Regions from separate parts of the Pseudomonas sp. PLMAX genome, predicted to be linked through region 2. Evidence: predicted binding sites of a transcription regulator. Region 2 holds the regulator's gene; the other holds the start of a gene.
What was found. Region 2 encodes sigma-54, which starts transcription at its own class of promoters, with help from an activator protein. Its sites were predicted from a motif close to ANTGGCATNNANNTTGCTNT; they were not measured.

Region 1: the regulator sigma-54 is predicted to act here: its motif matches at 1,621-1,640, upstream of glnK (P-II family nitrogen regulator).

The regions. Positions count from the first base shown of each region.
Region 1 covers NZ_CP064949.1:7,058,347-7,061,757, reverse strand. The annotation lists gene DKB71_RS32330 (IS256 family transposase) at 1-1,078, shown strand, start outside; gene DKB71_RS32325 (accessory factor UbiK family protein) at 1,166-1,426, opposite strand; gene glnK (P-II family nitrogen regulator) at 1,848-2,186, shown strand; gene DKB71_RS32315 (ammonium transporter) at 2,222-3,411, shown strand, end outside.
Region 2 covers NZ_CP064949.1:1,058,197-1,061,607, forward strand. The annotation lists gene rapZ (RNase adapter RapZ) at 1-553, opposite strand, end outside; gene ptsN (PTS IIA-like nitrogen regulatory protein PtsN) at 556-1,020, opposite strand; gene hpf (ribosome hibernation-promoting factor, HPF/YfiA family) at 1,033-1,341, opposite strand; gene DKB71_RS04710 (RNA polymerase factor sigma-54) at 1,417-2,910, opposite strand; gene lptB (LPS export ABC transporter ATP-binding protein) at 3,095-3,411, opposite strand, start outside.

The sequences.
Region 1 (3,411 bases), 1.1 Mb from region 2:
ACACCTGGGTCATGACAAAAGCGCAGCGGTGACCAATGCCGAAGGAAATGCACGCAACGGCCATAGCGGCAAGACGCTCAAGGGCGACTTTGGCGAGCTACCGCTGGAGATTCCCCGTGACCGCCAGGGCATGTTCGAGCCTCAGCTGATATCCAAGCACCAGACGCGCTGGACCGGCTTTGATGACAAGGTGATTTCACTGTACGCCCGTGGCATGACTGTTCGGGAAATCCAAGGGCACCTGGAGGAAATGTACGGCACTGAGGTCTCTCCAAGCCTCATCTCGGCGATTACCGATGCGGTCAGTGAGGAGGTCAAGGTCTGGCAGTCGCGCCCTCTGGATGAGCTCTATCCGATCCTCTACCTCGACTGCATACACGTCAAAGTGCGTGATAGCGGCGCGGTCAGAACCAAAGCGGTTTACCTGGCCATTGGCGTCAACATGGACGGCCACAAAGAGGTGTTAGGGCTGTGGATCGCGCAGACGGAAGGTGCCAAGTTCTGGCTGCAAGTCGTTACAGAGCTTAGAACCCGCGGGGTAAAAGACATTTTCATTGCCTGTGTAGATGGGCTCAAGGGCTTCCCTGAAGCCATCGAAGTGGTCTATCCGCAAGCTTCGGTTCAACTGTGCATCGTGCACATGGTTCGCAATAGCTTGAAGTTTGTATCGTGGAAATATCAGCGTGAAGCGGCTGCTGATCTCAAGCTTATCTACCGGTCAACAACCGTCGAGATGGCCGAGCAGAAGCTGACCGATTTCGAGGCCAAATGGGATGATCGATACCCTCTGATCAGCCAATCCTGGCGCAAGAACTGGGCGAGGGTCATACCGTTGTTCGATTACCCGCCTGAGATACGGACGGTGATTTACACCACCAACGCCATCGAATCGATCAACATGAGCTTGCGCAAAGTCACTAAAAGCAGAGCCTCATTCCCGACAGACGATGCGGTCATGAAGCTCTTTTATCTCGCGCTGAACAACATCAGCAAGAAGTGGACAATGCCAATCAGAGACTGGGCGGGAGCGTTAAACAGGTTCAGTATCCAGTTCGAAGACAGGCTTGTGCAGGATTAACAGCAACGCCGTTTACACAAAATCCCGTACACCCCCGGAACATCAAAAGATCGCAGCCTTCGGCAGCTCCTACAGGGATCGCGGTGTTTACTCGGTTGGTGGAGTGAGCTTCGCTTCCATTTCCGCAACCTTCGCCTCTAGCGCCTCCAGCCGCGCCCGCGTGCGCGCCAACACCACCATCTGGCTATCGAACTCTTCACGACTCACCAGATCCAGCTTGCTGAACCCGCTCTGCAACAGAGCCTTGAACTGGCTTTCGATTTCGCTTTTCGGCAGTGGCGTATCGCCGCTGAAGAGGCGGGAGGCGGTGCCTGTCAGGGCGTCGAGGAAGTCTTTGGGCGCGAGCATGGGGGAATGTCCTGGTAGCAATGGCGGGCAGTGTATCACGCAGTGTCTATAGTCAATTCCGCAGGCAAGGGATGCACGCTTTTCGCGCATGCGGACGGACGGCATCGCACCGTTGTTGTGCGTAACCCGTTGGGTGTTGTCGTGAAGTAGTCGCGATCTGTTGGCAAAGGCTTGAAATCAATGTGTTTTGTGGAGATGGCAAGCTTTCTGCTTAGATGCTGATGACCCATGCACTGATGCAGTCGCTGTGACGAATGCAGTGCGCCAGGCGAAACGCGGGGAGTGTTTCGCAAGGAGCGGTTAACTGGCGTCGGACGGGCAGGTAAGGCCGACGATGCGTTACAAAGCCAGGCACTGCGCTTAGACTTGAGACGGGTTTGTTTTCCTGGGGCAAGTCCACCAAATTCGGGAGAGAGTTTTCATGAAGCTAGTCACTGCCATCATCAAGCCGTTCAAGTTGGACGACGTGCGCGAGTCGTTGTCCGAGATCGGCGTGCAGGGCATTACCGTTACTGAAGTCAAAGGCTTCGGTCGGCAGAAGGGTCACACCGAGCTGTATCGCGGCGCGGAATACGTGGTCGATTTCCTGCCAAAGGTGAAGATTGATGTCGCCATTGACGACAAGGATCTCGACCGGGTTATCGAGGCGATAACCAAGGCGGCCAACACCGGCAAGATCGGTGACGGCAAGATCTTCGTGGTCAATCTGGAACAGGCGATTCGCATCCGTACCGGCGAAACCGATACCGACGCAATCTAAGCCGCCACAAACCCAACGCCCCAGGAGAAAACAAAATGACTCTGCGTAAATTCGCAGGGCTAGGAGCCCTGTTGTCCATCGTAATGCCCAGCCTTGCTTTGGCGGCAGACGAAGTGGCGGCCCCAGTCCTCAACTCCGGCGACACCGCCTGGATGTTGACCTCGACAGCCCTCGTGCTGTTCATGACCATTCCCGGCCTCGCGCTGTTCTACGGCGGCATGGTTCGCTCCAAAAACATTCTTTCCGTGATGATGCAGTGCTTCGCCATTACCGGCCTGATCAGCGTCCTGTGGGTCATCTATGGCTACAGCATCGCGTTCGACACCACCGGTATGGAACAGGGCGTCGTCAACTTCAACTCGTTCTTCGGTGGCATGGGCAAGGCCTTCCTCGCCGGTGTCACGCCATCCAGCCTGACCGGCCCGGCAGCGCTATTCCCCGAGGCGGTGTTCATCACCTTCCAGATGACGTTCGCGATCATCACCCCGGCGCTGATCGTCGGTGCCTTCGCCGAGCGCATGAAGTTCTCCGCGATGCTGATCTTCATGGGCATCTGGTTCACCCTGGTGTATGCACCGATCGCGCACATGGTCTGGTCCGGCAACGGCGGCCTGATGTGGGACTGGGGCGTACTGGACTTCGCCGGCGGCACCGTGGTGCACATCAACGCCGGCGTGGCCGGTCTGATTGCCTGCCTGGTGCTGGGCAAGCGTAAAGGCTTCCCGACCACCCCGATGGCGCCGCACAACCTTGGTTACACGCTGATGGGCGCGGCCATGCTGTGGGTTGGCTGGTTCGGTTTCAACGCCGGTTCCGCTGCGGCGGCCAACGGCACGGCCGGCATGGCGATGCTGGTCACCCAGATCGCGACCGCCGCTGCGGCACTGGGCTGGATGTTCGCCGAGTGGGTCACCCACGGCAAACCAAGCGCACTGGGCATCGCCTCGGGTGTGGTCGCCGGCCTGGTAGCCATTACCCCGGCCGCTGGCACCGTAGGCCCGATGGGCGCTCTGGTGATCGGCCTGGCTGCAGGCGTGGTGTGCTTCTTCTGCGCGACTACGCTCAAACGCAAACTCGGCTATGACGATTCCCTGGATGCCTTCGGCGTACACGGTATCGGCGGTATTCTCGGCGCGATCCTCACCGGTGTCTTCGCTGCACCGTCCCTGGGTGGCTTTGGCACCGTGACCGACATCGCCGCGCAAGTGTGGATTCAGTGCAAAGG
Region 2 (3,411 bases):
CCAGATCGGCGTCGACCGGCATGCCACGCTTGAACCCGAACGACTCGACGAGGAATGCCGTACCGGGTTCCGGCTGGTTCAGCAGGCGCAGCTTGATGGTATCGCGCAGTTGATACAGGTTCAGGCTGGTGGTGTTGAGCTTGAGGTCGGCCAGGTCGGCAATCGGCCCGAGCAGGGTGGTCTCGTCGTTGATCGCCTCGGCCAGTGAGCGGTTGGCATTGCTCAGCGGGTGACGGCGGCGGGTTTCCGAGAAACGCTTCAGCAGGGTTTCCTCGTCGGCATCCAGGTACAGGACATCGCACTGGATGTGGCGGCTGCGCACTTCGGCCAGCAGCTCGGGGAAACGCGACAGGTGACTTGGCAGGTTGCGCGCATCGATGGATACGGCAACCAGCGGTTGCGCCAGCTCGGTGTGAATCAGCGCGCGCTCGGCCAGTTCGGGCAGCAAACCGGCAGGCAGGTTGTCGATGCAGTAGTAGCCGTTGTCCTCGAGGACGTCGAGGGCGGTACTTTTACCTGAGCCGGAACGACCGCTGACGATGATCAAGCGCATGATTAGTGACCGTTTTGCTCGTCCAGGACAACCTGATACAAGGCTTCATTGCTCGCGGCACTGCGCAGTTTTTCGCGCACTTCCTTGCGGTCGAGCATGCTGGCGATCTGGCGCAAAAGCTCCAGGTGCGCATCGGTAGCGGCTTCCGGGACCAGTAGCACGAACAACAGGTCAACCGGGGCGCCATCGATGGCGTCGAAATCGATAGGGGCGTCGAGGTGCATCAAGGCGCTGATGGGCGATGTGCAGCCCTTCAGGCGACAGTGGGGAATGGCGATGCCGTTGCCAAAACCGGTCGAACCGAGTTTTTCACGGGCAATCAAAGCCTCGAAGACATCTTGCATCTCCAGATCCGGCACTTCCCGGGCGATCAGGTTGGCAATTTGCTCGAGGGCTTTCTTTTTACTGCCGCCCGGCACGTTCACCAGGGAACGGCCGGGGGTCAGGATGCTTTCAAGTCGGATCATGGGTTGGGAGTGTTAACGACCCGTAGCGCCCTGGAGGAGGCTCTGGGTCTTTTCCTTATGCTTTTTGAGTTGTTTATCCAGCTTGTCGGTCAGTAAGTCGATAGCTGCGTACATATCAGTATGTTCCGCGTTTGCGACGACCTCATTGCCGGGAATATGCAGCGTGGCTTCGATTTTTTGCTTCAGCTTTTCGACGCACATCGTGACTTGCACGTTGGTGATCTTGTCGAAATGTCGCTCCAATCGTTCGAGTTTTTCGCCGATGTAGGTGCGAAGAGGTTCGGTCACTTCCAGTTGGTGTCCACTGATGTTGACTTGCATACAGCTTCTCCTTCGTTGCCAGTGCATAAAGCGGCAGATCCAGATGATCTGCCACTGGAACGCTGTGGCGTGGCCCTACATCAACCGCTTGCGTTCGCTCGAAGGCGCGATCCCGAGGGATTCGCGGTACTTGGCGACGGTGCGGCGAGCCACCTGAATGCCTTGTGCCTCCAGTAAACCAGCGATCTTGCTGTCACTCAACGGCTTTTTCTGATTTTCCGCCGCCACCAGTTTTTTGATGATCGCGCGAATCGCCGTGGACGAGCATTCTCCGCCCTCGGAGGTGCTGACGTGACTGGAGAAAAAGTATTTCAGTTCATAGATGCCCCGAGGGGTATGCATGAATTTCTGCGTGGTCACCCGCGAAATCGTCGACTCGTGCATGCCGACCGCTTCGGCGATGTCATGCAGCACCAGCGGTTTCATGGCCTCGTCGCCGTACTCCAGGAAGCCGCGCTGATGCTCGACAATCTGCGTGGCCACTTTCATCAGGGTTTCGTTGCGGCTCTGCAGGCTCTTGATGAACCAGCGGGCTTCCTGCAGCTGATTGCGCATGAAGGTGTTGTCGGCGCTGGTGTCGGCACGGCGCACGAAGCCTGCGTACTGGGCGTTGACCCGCAGGCGCGGCACCGACTCCTGGTTCAACTCCACCAACCAGCGCTCGTTGTCCTTGCGCACGATCACGTCGGGTACCACGTATTCGGCTTCGGTCGACTCGATTTGCGAGCCAGGGCGCGGGTTGAGGCTCTGCACGAGTTCGATCACCTGGCGCAGTTCGTCTTCCTTGAGCTTCATGCGGCGCATCAGCTGGCTGTAGTCGCGGCTGCCGAGCAAGTCGATGTAGTCGGTGACCAGGCGCTTGGCCTCGGCCAGCCAAGGCGTCTTGGCGGGTAGCTGGCGCAATTGCAGCAGCAGGCATTCGCCCAGGTTGCGGGCAGCGATGCCGGCGGGTTCGAATTGCTGGATGCGGTGCAGGACGGCTTCGATTTCGTCCAGTTCGATGTCCAGTTCCGGATCGAAGGCTTCGAGGATCTCCTCCAGCGTCTCGTCCAGATAACCCTGGTTGTTGATGCAGTCGATCAGGGTCACGGCGATCAGGCGATCGGTGTCGGACATCGGTGCCAGGTTCAATTGCCACAGCAGGTGGCTTTGCAGGCTCTCGCCCGCCGATGTGCGGGTGGTGAAATCCCACTCGTCGTCATCGTTGCTCGGCAGGCTGCTGGCACTGGTCTGGTACACGTCTTCCCAGGCGGTGTCGACCGGCAGTTCGTTAGGAATTCGCTCGTTCCAGTCGCCTTCCTCGAGGTTATCGACCGTCGGGGCGGTTTCCTGGTAAGAGGGTTCCTGGATGTCGGTACTGGGCTTGTGTTCGGCGTTGTCGGCCAGCGGGTCGGAATTGTCGAAGTCGTCGCCTTCTTCCTGGCGCTCGAGCATCGGGTTGGACTCCAGGGCCTCCTGGATTTCCTGTTGCAGGTCCAGGGTCGACAATTGGAGCAGGCGGATGGCCTGTTGCAGCTGCGGTGTCATCGTCAGCTGCTGGCCCATTCTCAAGACTAGCGATGGTTTCATGGCAGGGGCTTAACACCTTATTCGCCGGCGCACATGCGCCATCCACTACAGGGCGCCGGAGCGCCAAACATAAGCAAATTATATGCCCGAAACCGCGGCGTTTGCCTAGAGCGCTGTAACAATAAAAAAAGGTTGATTTTTTATTGCGCCGAGCGCTCGGTCGACCCGCCGGACACCTCGACGCTTACAGACGGAATTCGTGCCCCAGGTACACTTCCTTGACCAGGTCATTGGCCAGGATGGTTTCAGCGTCACCTTCGGCGATCAGTTGGCCATCGTTGACGATATAGGCGGTTTCGCAGATATCCAGGGTTTCACGGACGTTGTGGTCGGTGATCAGTACGCCGATGCCCTTGGCCTTGAGGTGATGGATGATCTGCTTGATGTCGCCCACCGAAATCGGGTCGACGCCGGCGAACGGTTCGTCGAGCAGGATGAATTTCGGGTTGGTGGCCAGTGCCCGGGCGATTTCCACGCGGCGGCGCTCGCCGCCGGACAGGC